Linked DNA regions of Rhodopseudomonas palustris. The protein of the gene in region 1 interacts with the protein of each later gene in a pairwise test. Links are inferred from orthologs where the notes say so. Each region holds a gene or a part of one and is shown on either strand. Other genes may lie near its edges.

Region 1 (4,144 bases):
CCAGCACACCCTCAATGCCGAGTATTTCCAGCGCATCGATGCGCTGAACTATTCGATGATGCACGACGACGGCCAGCACGTCGAAGGGCTTGAAGAAGCCGATGTGGTTCTGGTCGGCGTGTCGCGCACCTCGAAGACCCCGACCTCGATCTATCTGGCCAATCGCGGCATCCGCACCGCCAATGTGCCGCTGGTGGCCGGCATTCCGATTCCGCACCAGCTCGAGACCTTGAAGAAGCCGCTGGTGGTCAGCCTGCACGCGTCGCCCGAACGATTGATTCAGGTCCGGCAGAACCGGCTTCTGAGTCTCGGCGCCGGCGCCGGCAACGATTCCTATATCGATCGCCAGGCGGTCACCGACGAAGTGCTGCTGGCCCGCAAGCTCAGCGCCAAATACGGCTGGTCACTGCTCGACGTCACCCGCCGTTCGATCGAGGAGACCGCCGCGGCGATCATGAAGCTGCTGGCCGACAGGCAGCGCCAGAGAGGCCCGGAATGACGCTGTGGCTCGGGCCGCAGCCGCTGGTGCTGGCTTCGCAAAGCCGCGCCCGGCAGACAGTGCTCGCCAATGCCGGGATTCCGTTCGACGCGATTCCCGCCGACATCGATGAACGCGGCATCGCGGATGCGTCGGGTCTCAGCGCGCCGGGCGAGATCGCCGCTTTGCTGGCCGAGCAGAAGGCGGCGTTCGTCAGCAATCATCATCCGGGCCGTCTGGTGCTCGGCGCCGATCAGACGCTGGCGCTCGGTGCGCGCGGCTTCAACAAGCCCGCCGATCGCGCCGCCGCCGCCAGGCAGCTCCGCGAGCTCGCCGGCCGCCGCCACGAATTGCATTCGGCGATCGCGATGGTGCGCAACGGCATCACGCTGTTCGCCGACGTCTCGATCGCGCGCATGACGATGCGGCCGCTGACCGAAGCCGAGATCGATGCCTATCTGGACGTTGTCGGTGATAAAGCCACTACCAGTGTCGGCGCCTATCAGATCGAAGGTCTCGGAGTGCATCTGTTCGACGGCATCCACGGCGATCATTTCACCATCCTTGGACTGCCGCTGTTGCCGTTGCTCGGTTTTCTGCGTAGCCAGAACCTGCTGGCGGTCTGACGCGCGGACGACGAACCAGAAAAAAAGCGAGTCTCAGAACCGATCGGAATCGGATCTGAAATGTCTCGCGACGAAGACGGAGGCGACGGAATGCTGGTGCTCGGACTGACCGGTTCGATCGGGATGGGCAAATCGACCACCGCCAAGCTGTTCGCCGAAGCCGGCGTGCCGGTCTATGACGCCGATGCGACCGTGCATAAGATCTACGAGAACGAAGCGGTGCCGGCGATCGAAGCCGCGTTTCCCGGCACCACGGTCGGCGGCAAGGTCGATCGCGCGCTGCTGTCGGCAAAGGTTGTGCATGATCCGGCTGCGATGAAGCGGCTCGAAGCAATCGTGCACCCGATGCTGCGCGCCCATCACCAGCAGTTTCTCGACGATGCCGAGTCATCCGGCGCCGCGGTCGCAGTGGTCGATGTGCCGCTCTTGTTCGAAACCGGCGGCGAAAAGCGTGTCGACGCGGTGGTGGTGGTGACGACCTCGCCGGAGGTGCAGCGTGAACGGATTCTCGCGCGTGACAACATGACCCCCGACAAGCTCGACGCCATTCTGGCTCGGCAGATGCCCGATGCCGAAAAGCGCAAGCGTGCGGATTTCGTCGTGGATACGTCCAACGGACTCGACCCGGTGCGGGCCCAGATCCGCGAAATCCTCGAGGCGGCTGCTAGAATGCCGCGCCGGCGCGATTGATTCGCCGGATCCCCGACAACAACGACCTGATCAGAAGCGATGCGCGAGATCGTCCTCGATACCGAAACCACCGGCCTCGACCCGCTGCGCGGTGACCGGCTGGTCGAAATCGGCTGCGTCGAGATCTTCAACCGGATGCCGACCGGCCGCACCTATCATCGCTACCTCAATCCCGAACGCGACATGCCGGCCGAGGCCTTTGCGGTGCACGGACTGTCGGCCGAGTTCCTCGCCGACAAGCCGTTGTTCGCCCAGGTCGCCGATGAGTTCCTCGAATTCATCGGTGATGACCCGCTGGTGATCCACAACGCCTCATTCGACATCGGCTTCATCAATGCCGAACTGTCACGGCTGTCGCGTGCGCCGGTGCCGCGCGACCGGCTGGTCGACACGCTGCTGCTCGCCCGCCGCAAGCATCCGGGCGTGTCGAACCGGCTCGACGATCTGTGTTCGCGCTACGCGATCGACAATTCGCGCCGGACCAAGCACGGCGCATTGCTCGACGCCGAGCTATTGGCCGAGGTCTATATCGACCTGATCGGTGCCCGGCAGTCGCAGCTCATTTTGGCCGATGTGCCGGCCGAGGTGGTCGGAGCTGCCAGCGAGAACCGTCGCCGCCAGCGACCCGCGCCGCTGCCGAACCGGCTGACCGACGCCGACCTCGAAGCCCACCGCGACTTCATCGCCACCATGGGCGAGAAGGCGATCTGGCCGGACTATTTGGCCGCTGGCGCCTGACTATTTGTCTTCCCGAAACGACAATGCCCGGCACGTCGGCCGGGCATTGCAGAAGTCATGAACGTGAGCGGCGAGCGGATCAGCTCGGCTGGCCCTGCTGCTGGGCGCGCTCGAGGTTCTGGCGATACAGGCCGATGAAATCGACCGGATCGAGCATCAGGGGCGGGAACCCGCCGTCCCGCACGGCGCTGGCGATGATCTCGCGGGCAAACGGGAACAGCAGCCGCGGGCATTCGATCATGATCAGCGGATGCAGGTTCTCCTGCGGCACGTTCAGAACCCGGAACACGCCCGCATAGGCCAGTTCGAAGCTGAACAGCACGCTGCTGCCCGATTCGGCCTTGCCCTCGATCGACAGCGTCACTTCGAATTCGTTCTCGCCGACATTGTTGGCGCCGACATTGATCTGGATGTTGATCGCCGGCTGCTGCTGCTGCGGCGCGAGCGACGCCGGAGCGTTCGGGTTCTCGAATGACAGATCCTTGGTGTATTGCGCCAACACATTGAGCTGCGGAGGAGCACCCTCGGGAGGCGTGCCGTTACCGTTGGTCATCGATGAATCTCCTGGAAGCGGACTGAAGGCGACCGCCGGCCGGCGGCGAGCGTCGCAACAATGGGCGGGTGCTGGGGCGAGTGGCTATCATACGCCTGCGGCGTTCCACAAGGTAGACGGACGCCTCTGCTGGATCCCGGTCCAGCCCTTCGTCAGATACCGGCAATCTGGTCGCCTTGTTCCCGAGGCCGCATCGATAAACCATTCGTTAACCGTTGCCCGACCAGGTTTCGGGCCGCTCCCGGTTTCCGGATCGGCCCGAAACGCGTAAGCTCGCGCGACGACTGCTCCAGAGATCGCGCTTGGGCTTGCGAACCCCAATGGCTGTGCCAAAACGCGCCATTGGCGTGCCGCGGTTGATGCCTACATGGTGAAAACCGGCCTTGCCGCGTTGGCGCCACGAGGCCGGAGACCAAAGCCGCGCCGGCAGGCCCCGGCCCGATCAGAAAGTGAATGCGACGTGGATATTTACACCATTATCTTCCTGGCGCTCGCGGTGTTCATCTTCCTGCGTCTGCGCAATGTGCTCGGCCAGCGCACCGGCAACGAACGGCCCCCGTTCGATCGCGCCGCGGCGCGCGACATGATTTCGGGCAAGCAGGACAACAACGTGATTTCGATGCCCGGCACCGTGATCGATCAGGCTCCGATCGCGCCGAATGCCGACGTGGTGCCGCCCTCCGACCGCTGGAAAGGCATCGCCGAGCCGGATTCCGAGCTGGAACACGGCCTCAACGCCATCGCTCAACACGATTCCTCGTTCGATGCCCGTCACTTCGTGGACGGCGCCAAGAGTGCCTACGAGATGATCGTGATGGCGTTCGCCAACGGCGACCGCCGCTCGCTGCGCGACCTGCTGTCGAGCGAGGTCTATGAGAGCTTCGACGCCGCCATCAAGGATCGTGAAAAGAACGACCTGAAGGTCGAATCCCGCTTCGTCGCGATCGAGAAGGCCGAGCTGATCAGCGCGGAGCTGCGTGATCGCACCGCGATGCTGACGCTGAAATTCGTGTCGCAGATGATCTCCGCGACCCGCGACAAGACCGGTGCGGTGGTCGA
Region 2 (4,640 bases), 2.4 Mb from region 1 along the record:
CGTAGCTGCACTCGTCGTACCAGTCGTGATAGCTCTGATACACCCGCAGGCAGACCGGATAGTCCCGCGCCTCGGCGGTGGTGGTCAGGCCGAGGCCGGCGAGCATCGCGATCAGGAACAGCTTGCGCATCGTCGTGGGTATCCTTGCTGAGCGGCCGAGCGCCTCAGCGGCGACTCAAGGCCTACGTACCAGTATTGCAGAAATTTATGACGTCCGAGGGGCCAGGCGCACATGCGCCGGCTCAATGCCGCTTGGCACGGCTGGTCCGCGGCGCCGCCGACGGCTGATACCACGGATTGACTACGCATTGTCCGGCGATGCCCGAGGCCGACGGCCGGCACTGCTCGATCGAAACGTAGCGGCACTCGTCGTAGCGCACCGGGCCGTACACCCGCAGGCAGACCGGATAGTTGTCGTAGGGCGCCTGCGCCGCGGCCGCCGCGGGCAGCATCAGCCCTGCCAGCAGTCCCATCGCTGCAATCCGCATCGTCGTCTCCGCTGCTATGGCGCGTTCGCTGTCGCGAAGCGAGACGCGTCGTCGTCGATCCGTGCGCGAATCCCGAATGACCGTCAATCCGTGTTGCGCCGGTGAACTTCGGGGATAGTAACGTCTCGTTAACGGTCAGGGTTGCTGCGCAGCGCGCTTGCTTGACTCTAGAACGAAATGAGAACAATGTTCTTGTTATGTTCACAAGGTCAGGGAGGCGGACGATGTTGAAGATCTTCATCCAGGAAGCTGCGGCGCTGACGTCGATTGCGCTCTTCATCGGCATGGTGGCGGTGTGGGCCCAGGTGCTGGCGCAGGCCTGAACTCGGACTGCGTTGCGACCGCTTCGGCATAGCGGGGATAAGCAGGCCGCGAATGCTTGCGGTGAAGGGTAAGGGAGCCCACGATTGGGCTTCCGAGTCGGGGGCCGTGACGGCTCCGGTTCCGCAAACCACCCGTTCAACCCGCACGTTTTATCCGAAGAGCCGCCGCGCCGATGAGCAACGCCGGATTCGTCCATCTGCACGTCCACTCGGCCTATTCGCTTCTGAAAGGCTCGATGAAGATCGCCAAGCTCGCGGAGCTGGCGAAGGCCGACCGCCAGCCGGCGCTGGCGCTCACCGACACCGACAACATGTTCGGCGGCCTGGAATTCTCCGACAAGCTGTCGGGCTCGGGGATCCAGCCGATCGTCGGGCTCGAACTCGGAATTGATTTCGGCGACCAGGATCCGAACTCCCGCCACGGCGCACTTGCGACGCCGGCGCGGATCGTGCTCTTGGCGGCGCGCGAGCAGGGTTATCGCAGCCTGATGCGGCTGAACTCGCGTGCGTTCCTCGAAACGCCGGTCAACCAGGTCCCCCATATCAAGCTCGACTGGCTCGACGGCGAGACTGATGGTGTGATCGCGCTGACCGGCGGGCCCGACGGTCCGATCTCGCTGGCGATGCTGACTGACCCGGCGCTCGCCGCGCAGCGCTGCGAGCGGCTGCAGCAGGCGTTCGGCGACCGCCTCTATGTCGAGCTGCAGCGCCACGGCACCGAGGCCGAGCGCCGCGCCGAGGGCGGGTTGATCGATCTCGCCTACGACAAGGGCCTGCCGCTGGTCGCGACCAACGAGCCGCATTTCGCCAGCACCGAGGACTACGAAGCGCACGACGCATTGCTGTGCATCGCCTCCGGCAAGCTGATCGCCGAGACCGATCGTGTCCAGTTCACGCCCGATCACCGCTTCAAGACCCGCGCCGAGATGGCGGTGCTGTTCGCCGACCTGCCCGAGGCGCTGGCCTCGACGGTGGAGATCGCGCAGCGCTGTGCCTATCGGCCGCTGACCCGCAAGCCGATCCTGCCGCTGTTCACGGTCGGCGCCGGCGTCAGCGACGCGGTGGAAGCCGCCGCCGCCGAAGCCGCCGAGCTGCGCCGCCAGGCCGAGCTGGGCCTCGCCAAGCGGCTCAGCGTTCACGGCCTGTCGCCGGGCACGACCGAGGAGGACTACAACAAGCGGCTCGCTTTCGAGCTCGACGTCATCACCCGCATGAAATACGCGGGCTACTTCCTGATCGTGTCGGACTTCATCAAATGGGCCAAGGCGCACGGCATTCCGGTCGGTCCGGGCCGTGGTTCGGGCGCCGGCTCGCTGGTGGCGTATTCGCTGACCATCACCGATCTCGATCCGATCCGTTTCGGCCTGCTGTTCGAGCGCTTTCTCAATCCCGAACGTGTGTCGATGCCGGACTTCGATATCGACTTCTGTCAGGACCGCCGCGGCGAAGTGATCGAATACGTGCAGCAGCGCTACGGCCGCGATCAGGTGGCGCAGATCATCACTTTCGGTACGCTTCAGGCGCGCGGCGTGCTGCGCGACGTCGGCCGCGTGCTGCAGATGCCGTACGGTCAGGTCGACAAGCTGACCAAGCTGGTGCCGCAGAATCCCGCCGCGCCGATCACCCTGAAGCAGGCGATCGAAGGCGAGCCGAAGCTGCAGGCGGCGCGCGACGAAGACCCGATCGTGGCGCGCGCGTTCGACATCGCCCAGAAGCTCGAAGGCCTGACCCGTCACGCCTCGACCCACGCCGCCGGCATCGTGATCGGCGATCGCCCACTCAGCGATCTGGTGCCGCTGTATCGCGATCCAAAATCCGACATGCCGGTGACCCAGTTCAACATGAAATGGGTCGAGCCCGCGGGCCTCGTCAAATTCGACTTCCTCGGCCTGAAGACGCTGACGACGCTCGACGTCGCGGTGAAGCTCCTGAAGCAGCGCGACATCCATGTCGATCTGCACACGCTGCCGATCGACGATGCGCCGAGCTACCAGATGCTGGCTCGCGGCGACGTGGTCGGCGTGTTCCAGGTTGAAAGCGCCGGCATGCGGCGGGCGCTGATCGACATGCGTCCCGACCGGTTCGAGGACATCATCGCGCTGGTGGCGCTGTATCGCCCGGGCCCGATGGCCAACATCCCGACCTACTGCGCCCGCAAGCACGGCGACGAGGAGCCCGAGTATCTGCATCCGATGCTGGAGCCGATTCTGAAGGAGACGTTCGGCGTCATCATCTACCAGGAACAGGTGATGCAGATCGCGCAGGTGATGGCCGGCTACTCGCTCGGCGACGCCGACCTGCTGCGCCGCGCGATGGGCAAGAAGATCCGCGCCGAGATGGACAAGCAGCGCGCGATCTTCGTCGAGGGCGCGGTCAAGAACGGCGTCGCCAAGGACGCCGCCGACACCATCTTCGACCTGCTCGCCAAATTCGCCGACTACGGCTTCAACAAGAGCCACGCGGCCGCCTATGCGCTGGTGTCGTACCACACCGCCTACATGAAGGCGCACTATCCGGTGGAATTCCTCGCCGCGTCGATGACGCTGGAAATCCACAACACCGACAAGCTCAGCGAATTCCGCGCCGAGGCGCAGCGGCTCGGCATCAAGGTCGAGGCGCCGTCGGTCAACCGCTCCGGCGCCACTTTCGAGGTCGGTCCCAACACGATCTACTACGCGCTCGGCGGCCTGAAGGGCGTCGGCCTGCAGGCGGTGCAACAGATCGTCGAGGCGCGCGGCGACAAGCCGTTCGCCTCGCTCGCCGACTTTGCCGCGCGCGTCAATCCGCGCGCCATCAACCGGCGCGTCGTCGAATGTCTCGCCGCCGCCGGCGCGTTCGACTGCCTCAACTCGAACCGCGCGGCGGTGTTCGCGGGCGCCGACGCCATTGTGGCCGCATGCCAGCGCAATCATGAAGCTGCGACCAGCGGCCAGAACGACATGTTCGGCGGCCTGTCGGACGTCCCCTCGATCATCCTGCCGCAGCTCGACGCCTGGCTGCCGTCGGAGCGGCTGCGCCGCGAATACGACGCGATCGGCTTCTTCCTGTCGGGCCATCCGCTCGACGATTACGCCACTGCCCTGAAGCGGCTGCGGGTGCAGTCCTGGAACGAGTTCTGCAAGGCGGTGAAATCCGGCGCCACCGCCGGAAAGGTTGCCGCCACGGTGGTGTCGCGGATGGAGCGGCGCACCAAGACCGGCAACAAGATGGGCATCATCGGATTGTCGGATCCGACCGGGCATTTCGAGGCGGTACTGTTCTCCGAGGGGCTGGCGCAATATCGCGAGGTGCTGGAGCCGGGGGCCGCGGTGCTGATGCAGCTCGGCGCCGAATTGCAGGGTGAGGACGTCCGCGCCCGTGTGCTGCATGCCGAACCGCTCGACGCCGCCGCGGCGAAGACCCAGAAGGGCCTGCGGATCTTCCTGCGCGACACCAAGCCGCTGGAGTCGCTGACCAAACGTCTTCAGCCCCCGGAGTCCCGGGCCGCCGGCGGGAACGTCGCGCTGGTGTTGCGGCTCGATCCGCAGACCGAGGTCGAATTCGAGATTCCCGGCCGCTTCCAGGTTTCGCCGCAGATCGCCGGCGCGATCAAGGCGGTCAGCGGCGTCGAGCACGTCGAGACGCTGTGAGCGGCGAGGGCGCTGACGTCCCATCGCCGAGCCCGGCCGTCGCACCACGCCTTACTCGAGGCGGGATCCATTCAATCGCCGTTCAGGCTGCGGCGCGCTGAAATGCGCGCGACGGCGATCCGTCGGTTCGGCGGCGCCCATGAATCGGGTCTCTGGCCATGCGTTTCCATCCCGTGCTGTCTTTGGTCTCCGCCGTTCTC

The links.
Region 2: the proteins of dnaQ (region 1) and dnaE interact in binary tests that used the Escherichia coli proteins (3 or more experiments, as listed by UniProt). The link is inferred for Rhodopseudomonas palustris from one-to-one orthologs.

The regions. Positions count from the first base shown.
Region 1 is NZ_CP041387.1:4,593,095-4,597,238, forward strand. What follows is about bases 751-3,682. They hold dnaQ (DNA polymerase III subunit epsilon), read left to right. Parts: upstream 751-1,833; coding sequence 1,834-2,532; downstream 2,533-3,682. Other genes in these bases: FLL57_RS21190 (Maf family protein), read left to right, coding at 751-1,104; coaE (dephospho-CoA kinase), read left to right, coding at 1,195-1,794; secB (protein-export chaperone SecB), read right to left, coding at 2,612-3,085; FLL57_RS21210 (Tim44/TimA family putative adaptor protein), read left to right, coding at 3,546-3,682. In the rest of the region: FLL57_RS21185 (pyruvate, water dikinase regulatory protein), read left to right, coding at 1-499; more of FLL57_RS21190, read left to right, coding at 496-750; more of FLL57_RS21210, read left to right, coding at 3,683-4,144. UniProt on the Escherichia coli protein: DNA polymerase III is a complex, multichain enzyme responsible for most of the replicative synthesis in bacteria. The epsilon subunit contain the editing function and is a proofreading 3'-5' exonuclease.
Region 2 is NZ_CP041387.1:2,179,414-2,184,053, reverse strand. The notes cover bases 607-4,640. They hold dnaE (DNA polymerase III subunit alpha), read left to right. Parts: upstream 607-984; coding sequence 985-4,440; downstream 4,441-4,640. Other genes in these bases: FLL57_RS09955 (caspase family protein), read left to right, coding at 4,599-4,640. In the rest of the region: FLL57_RS09970 (DUF3551 domain-containing protein), read right to left, coding at 1-130; FLL57_RS09965 (DUF3551 domain-containing protein), read right to left, coding at 243-488. UniProt on the Escherichia coli protein: DNA polymerase III is a complex, multichain enzyme responsible for most of the replicative synthesis in bacteria. This DNA polymerase also exhibits 3' to 5' exonuclease activity. The alpha chain is the DNA polymerase catalytic subunit.